2 regions of the Amycolatopsis sp. NBC_00438 genome follow, and region 1 is predicted to be linked to the other one. Evidence: riboswitches for the same ligand, from Rfam matches in the RefSeq annotation. Region 1 holds a riboswitch; the other holds the start of a gene.
What was found. Region 1 has a riboswitch for glycine ahead of gcvP (aminomethyl-transferring glycine dehydrogenase). Riboswitches for the same ligand answer to the same signal wherever they lie in the genome.

Region 1 (3,406 bases):
AGGTCGATGTTGCCGCCGTCGTCGCAGCGGACCACGACCACGCGCATGCCGGCCATCACGGCACTGGCGGCGTTGGTCCCGTGCGCGCTGGCCGGGATCAGGCAGACGTCGCGCTCCCCCTCGCCGCGCGAGCGGTGGTACGCGCGGATGGCCAGCAGGCCGGCGAACTCACCCTGGCTGCCGGCGTTGGGCTGCAGGGAAACCGCGTCGTAGCCGGTGATCCGGGCCAGCCAGGCCTCGAGGTCCGCGACGACCGTCAGCAGGCCCGCGGCGTCGTCGGCCGGCGCGAACGGGTGCAGGCCGGCGAACTCCGGCCAGGTGACCGGTTCCATCTCCGCGGTGGCGTTGAGTTTCATCGTGCACGAGCCGAGCGGGATCATGCTGCGGTCGAGCGCGACGTCCTTGTCGGACAGTTCCCGCAGGTACCGCAGCAACGCGGTTTCGGACCGGTGGGCGTGGAAGACCGGGTGGCCCAGGAACGCGCTCGTGCGCCGCAGTGGCGCCGGGAGCGCGTCGGCGGTGTCCTCGTCCAGGCCGTCCACATCGGACACCGAGACGCCGAACGCCTTCCACACCAGCGAAAGCCGTTCGCGTGTGGTCGTCTCGTCGCAGGCGACGCCGACGTGGTCGTCGTCGATCCGCCGCAGGTTCAGCCCGAGGTCACGGGCCGTGGCGACGACCTCGGCCGCGCGGCCCGGCACCGCCGCGGTGATCGTGTCGAAGAACTCGCCGTGCACGACTTCGACCCCGCCCTCGCAGAGGCCGGCCGCGAGCACGGTCGCCATCCGGTGGGCCCGCAGCGCGATCCCGCGCAGCCCGTCGGGGCCGTGGTAGACCACGTACATCGACGCCATCACGGCCAGCAGGACCTGCGCGGTGCAGATGTTCGACGTCGCTTTCTCGCGGCGGATGTGCTGCTCGCGGGTCTGCAGGGCCAGCCGGTACGCGGGCGCGCCGTCGGCGTCCTTCGCGACGCCGACCAGCCGCCCGGGCAGCTGCCGCTCCAAACCCCGGCGGACGGCCAGGTACGCCGCGTGCGGCCCGCCGAAGCCCAGCGGGACGCCGAACCGCTGCGTCGAGCCGATCGCGACGTCGGCGCCCAGCTCGCCGGGCGGCCGCAGCAACGTCAGGGCGAGCGGGTCGGCGGCGACGATCACCGCCGCGCCGTGCTTCTTGGCGTCGGCGATGGTGAAGTCGAACTCGCGGACCGCGCCCGAGGCGCCCGGGTAGGCCAGCAGGATGCCGAAGAAGTCGCCGCCGAGGCCGAGGCCGGTCAAGCCCTGGGACAGGTCTTCGACGACCAGCTCGATGCCCAGCGGCTCGGCACGGGTCCGGAGCACGGCGAGGGTCTGGGGCAGGGTGTCCTCGTCGACGACGAACCGGTGGGACGCCGATTTGCCGGCACGGCGGACGAGCGTCATCGCCTCGGCCGCGGCGGTGGCCTCGTCGAGCAGGGACGCGTTCGCGACGGGCAGGCCGGTCAGGTCGGCGATCATCGTCTGGAAGTTGAGGAGCGCTTCGAGCCGGCCTTGCGAGATTTCCGGCTGGTAGGGCGTGTAGGCGGTGTACCAAGCCGGGTTCTCGAGCACGTTGCGGCGGATCACCGGCGGGGTCACGGTGTCGTGGTAGCCGAGGCCGATCATCTGGGCCATCGGCCGGTTCCGCGCGGCCAGCGCCCGCAGTTCGGCGAGCGCCTGGGCTTCGGTAGCCGCGGGCGGCAGGTCGAGAGGCTCGGCGGACGCGCGCAGCGACTCGGGAACGGCCCGCTCGGCGAGTTCGTCGAGGGAGGCGACGCCGATGACGTCGAGGATGTGGCGGAGTTCGTCCGGACCGGGCCCGATGTGCCGGTCAGCGAAGGGAATGCCCTGTTCCAGAGAGGCGAGTGACGGCTCCACGACGGCCTCCTGCGAACATGACCACGGCCGGGGGGTCCGGGGGCAGAGCCCGCCGGGCGGGGCGTGGGGGTTGCACCCCCACAAAACACCAGGTAGGCGACGGGCGAGCCTGCGAGCCCGAAGCCGTACCCTCCCCACTCTGTCCGTACCCCGAAGGGGCGCCTGAGAGTTTCGCCCGAGGTTGAGCCGGGCTTGCACCGTCGGCGGGGCCATCAGGCTGTGTCCTGACGACCCGCTTTCCAGAGGCGTCTAGACCGCGCGGTCCAGGGTGCCTGAGAGGTTCCGGGGAGGATTTGCTCCTTCGGCGCCGGACTCGAGGTTGTGGTCCGGACTCTCCCGCGCGGTTTCGTCGACTGCCCGGATCACCTTACTCCGGCTGCCGCGGAGATGATCACCCGGTACGACGGGCGTTGCGGCGCTGGGTGAGCTCGTCCGGTTCGTGCGCCTCGACGATGCCACCGTCGGCGCGTTCGGCCGGGAACTCGTGGATGGTGCCGCTGATCTCCTGCATCGCCCCGCTGACCGCGATGCCGAACACGCCCTGGCCGCCCTGGAGCAGATCGACGATCTCCTCCGGCGAGGTGCATTCGTAGACCGTGGTGCCGTCGGAGAACAGGGTGACCTTCGCGAGGTCGCGGACCCCGCGGACGGACAGGTGGTCGACCGCGACCCGGATGTTCTGCAATGAGACCCCGGTGTCCAGCAGCCGCTTGACGACCTTGAGGACCAGGATGTCCTTGAACGAGTACAGCCGCTGCGAGCCGGAGCCGTGCGCGGTGCGGATACTGGGCGCGATCAGCTTCGTCCGGGCCCAGTAGTCGAGCTGACGGTAGGTGATCCCGGCGATCTGGCACGCGGCCGGACCGCGGTAGCCCACGAGCTCGTCAGGCAGCGAGTCGTCGGGGAACAGTTCACCCTGCTCACCAGCCGCGACCTGAACAGGCTGCTTCTCGGAACCAGCCTCGACCACGCAAGCCTCCCCTCGCCCGACCAGGCGGCCGGCGAATGACAGCCGGACAGGACCCAGAGCGGGACCCACCGGAGATCAACCGCCACGATCCGGCCCCAGACCGTGAATCACATCGTGGCGATTTACCTCCTTCGACGGTAAGCGCCCGGACAGGGCCGGTCAACGCGACGCGCGGCAAGCCTCAACGGTCGGATGAGCGTTTGAGCCGTTCGCCGTACCCCGGAGGCAGTGGTTCAAACCTCCTGGACGCTTTTACTCAGTCGTGTTAATTTTTACTCATGCAAGTAAAGACCGAACTCATGGCCGAACTGGGCCTCAGCGTGACCGAGGCCGCGCGCCGCGCGCAGATCCTCGGCGCGACGATCGGCGTCATCAACGACCTCGGGTACCGCAAGGCCACGTTCGCCAAGATCCGCGAACGCGCCGGGCTCAGCAGCACCCGGATGATCTCGTACCACTTCACCAACAAGGCCGGCCTGATGCAGGCGGTGCTGAGCACGGTCGTCGAGACGAAGAACGCGTTCCTCCGGGAACGCACCGG
Region 2 (3,406 bases), 3.6 Mb from region 1:
CGTAGCCGGTGACCTCGGCCAGCCACTCGGCCAGCTGCGCGACGAGGACGTGGTAGCCCTCGGCGTCCTCGGCCGGCGCGAACGGGTGGATGCCGGCGAACTCGCGCCAGCTGATCGGCTCCATCTCGGTGGTGGCGTTCAGCTTCATCGTGCAGGAGCCGAGCGGGATCATGCCGCGATCGAGCGCGTAGTCCTGGTCGGACAGCCGGCGCAGGTAGCGCAGCATCGCCGTCTCGGAGCGGTGGCTGCCGAAGACCTCGTGGCCCATGAAGCCGCTCTCGCGGGCCAGGCCGTTGGGCAGCGCGACGCCGTCCCGCGCGTCCTCGTCGACGCCGAACGCGCGCAGGACCTTCTCGGTGATCGCGGGGGTGCTGACCTCGTCGAAGGCGACGCGCACGTGGTCGGCGTCGACGTGGCCGAGGTTGACGCCGGCCGCGCGGGCGGCGGCGTGGACGTCGGCCGCCTGGCCCGGGACGTGCGCGACGACGGTGTCGAAGAAGGACTCGTGCACGACCTCGACGCCGGTCTTGCGCAGCGCGTCGGCGAAGCCCGCGGCCAGGCCGTGGACGCGCTGGGCGATCCGCTTGAGACCGTCCGGGCCGTGGTAGACCGCGTACATCGCGGCCAGCACGGCCGGCAGGACCTGCGCGGTGCAGATGTTGGACGTCGCCTTCTCGCGGCGGATGTGCTGCTCACGGGTCTGCAGCGCCAGCCGATAGGCCGGGTTGCCGTCGGCGTCGACCGAGACGCCGACCAGGCGCCCGGGCAGCGAGCGCTCGAGCCCGGCGCGGACCGACATGAACCCGGCGTGCGGGCCGCCGTAGCCGAGCGGGACGCCGAAGCGCTGCGTCGACCCGGCGGCGACGTCGGCGCCGAACTCGCCGGGCGAGGTGATCAGCGTCAGCGAGAGCAGGTCGGCGGCGACGGTGAACAGGGCGCCCGCCGTCTTCGCCGACTCGGAAATCGCGTGGTAGAAACCGCGGCCGCGCAGCACGCCGGACGCGCCGGGGTACTGGACGACAACGCCGAAGAAGTCCTCGGGGAGCCCGGTCAGCAGGTCGCGGACCTCGACCTCGATGCCCAGCGCCTCGACGCGGGTCCGCACGACGGCGATGGTCTGCGGCAGGCACTCGGCGTCGAGCACGACCTTGTTCGACTTCGACTTGGACGCGCGGCGCATCAGCGTGACGGCCTCGGCGACGGCGGTCGACTCGTCCAGCAGGGACGCGTTCGCGGTGGCCAGCCCGGTCAGGTCGGCGACCATCGTCTGGAAGTTGAGCAGCGCTTCGAGGCGGCCCTGGGAGATTTCCGGCTGGTACGGCGTGTAGGCGGTGTACCAGGCGGGGTTCTCGAGGACGTTGCGCCGGATCACGCCGGGGGTGACGGTGTCGGAGTAGCCGAGCCCGATCATCTGCGTCATCGGCCGGTTACGCGCGGCGAGCGCCCGCAGCTCCGCGGTGGCGTCCTCTTCGGACGCGGCGGGCGGGAGGACCAGGTCGCGAGTGACGCGGATCGCACTCGGCACGGCCGCTTCGAGCAGCGCGTCGAGGGATCCGTAGCCGCACTCGGCGAGCATCTTGGCGCGTTCGGCCTCGGACGGGCCGATGTGGCGGGCGTCGAACTGCGTAGAGGTGATCGGGAGCTCCTCGGGCCGGGCACCGGGCACAACGGTGCGCTGGGAACTCCCCCTCTGTCATGGCACCTGAGAGTTTCACCGTGTCAGACACGGCTTTCACCTTGGGTGAGGCGCGGGTGCGCCTGCTTTCCAGAGTGGCCTCGCACGAAGCGGTAGCAGGTACCTGAGAGATTCCGGGGAGTTTGCTCCTTCGGTGCCCCACTGACTTCGTGAGGGCTCTCCCGCCTCGGCTCGACGGCCCGATCTGCAGTTATGGCGGCTACCGTACCTGCCGGGTTCGACCCCCGTCTACTTCACCCGGCCAACACCACACCGGTTCTCGAGCCCGCCTCGACCGGCGGCCCGCTTCGTGACCGCGCTCACCAGTGGTGGCGGGCGGCGGACCCGGCCCGACGGCAGCACCAGCCGCTTCAACGGCCCGCCCAGCGGGACCGGCGGCAGGCCCGCGCCGAGCAGGATGTGCTCGACCACCTGCTCCGCGAGCCACGCCACCGCGTCGTTCAGCCGGTCGAGGTCGGGCCGGTCGCCGTCGAAGACGTCGGCGTCGTCCAAGATCACCTCGAAGTACTCCCCCGGCAGCCGGGCGACCACCGCGTCGACGGCGGCCTCGATCGCGCGGGCGCCTTCCGCGGGGTCGGCGAAGCCCGCCTCGAGCAGTGGCTCGCGGTAGATCCGGGCGGCGCGGGCGCGCATCCGCGGGCCGTAGCGGACCACGACCGGGAGCCGGCCGCTCAGGTCCGGGACGGCGAGGCCGTGCAGCAGCATGATCGGCGGCACGCTGTGCACCAGGCGCGGCGCCGGCTCGGCCAGTTCGCGCGCGGTGATCCGGAGCCGGTCGGCCCTCGCGTCCGGCAGGCCGAAGTAGCGGAAGTCGACGTTGCCGAACCCGAGGCCGTCGGCGACCAGCGACGCCAGCAGCTCGCCGTAGCCCCAGATCGGCGACAGCACCACGACCGGCGGCGCCGTCACCAGCGGCGGTGACGGCGAGGGCGGGCGTGACGCCTCCTGCTCGGGCACCTGGATCATCAGCCGCGGCGGGTCGTCCCAGTCGTGCGGCTCGGCGACCCGCCAGTACAGCCCGAGCGGCTGCCACAGGCCGCCGAGGATCTCGCGCTCGACGATCCGCCGTGCTTCGGCGTCGGAATGCGGGAAGTCCCGGGGCGGCACGATCCCGACGTAGTGGTGGTAGGTGACGCGGATCTCGTCGCCGCGGGTCGCCGAGCGGATCCGCATCTCCCAGTCGATCGGCGACGCGGCGATCGCGTTCGCCACCTGCGTGCCGGGCGACGAGTAGACGAGCGCGGTCGCCTGCCGCAGGAAGTCCCCGGCCCGGTCGATGCCTTCCCGCAGCGACTTCGCGGCCTGCGCGACGTGCACCGGGCTGACCAGCGATTCCGGCAACACCCCGGCGACGCGCAGCAGCTCGGCCTCGCCGAGCCCGGTGACCTCGGCGAGCTGCGCCCAGTGGTCGAAGACGGTCACCTTCGGCGCGTGCCGGTGTTCGATCCAGCTGCGCAGGGTCGACGTCGGCACGCCGATCCGCCGTGCGGCCTCGTCGAAGGAGAGGCCGCGGGCCCGGATCCCGGCCCGGACCGCTTCCGCCCACTCGTCGGCGCGCCACTGCGTCACCTCACAAAGCTAACGAAACCCGCTAGCTTTGCGCAGGGACAAAACGCCCACGCCGCGACAACGCTGGTGAGCATGACCACCACCGTTCTCGCCCTGACCCTCATCGTCGGCGTGCTCACCTTCGCCGCCGGCGCCTTCCTC

Region 2: linked by a shared signal. The riboswitch ahead of gcvP (aminomethyl-transferring glycine dehydrogenase) and the one ahead of gcvP (aminomethyl-transferring glycine dehydrogenase) in region 1 are both predicted to bind glycine.

Annotation. Positions count from the first base shown of each region.
Region 1 is NZ_CP107923.1:2,536,013-2,539,418, reverse strand. It holds gene gcvP (aminomethyl-transferring glycine dehydrogenase) at 1-1,895, opposite strand, end outside; glycine riboswitch at 2,145-2,244, opposite strand; gene OG494_RS11850 (MerR family transcriptional regulator) at 2,287-2,865, opposite strand; gene OG494_RS11845 (TetR/AcrR family transcriptional regulator) at 3,144-3,406, shown strand, end outside.
Region 2 is NZ_CP107923.1:6,156,048-6,159,453, forward strand. It holds gene gcvP (aminomethyl-transferring glycine dehydrogenase) at 1-1,636, opposite strand, end outside; glycine riboswitch at 1,777-1,870, opposite strand; gene OG494_RS27400 (helix-turn-helix domain-containing protein) at 1,925-3,265, opposite strand; gene OG494_RS27405 (hypothetical protein) at 3,338-3,406, shown strand, end outside.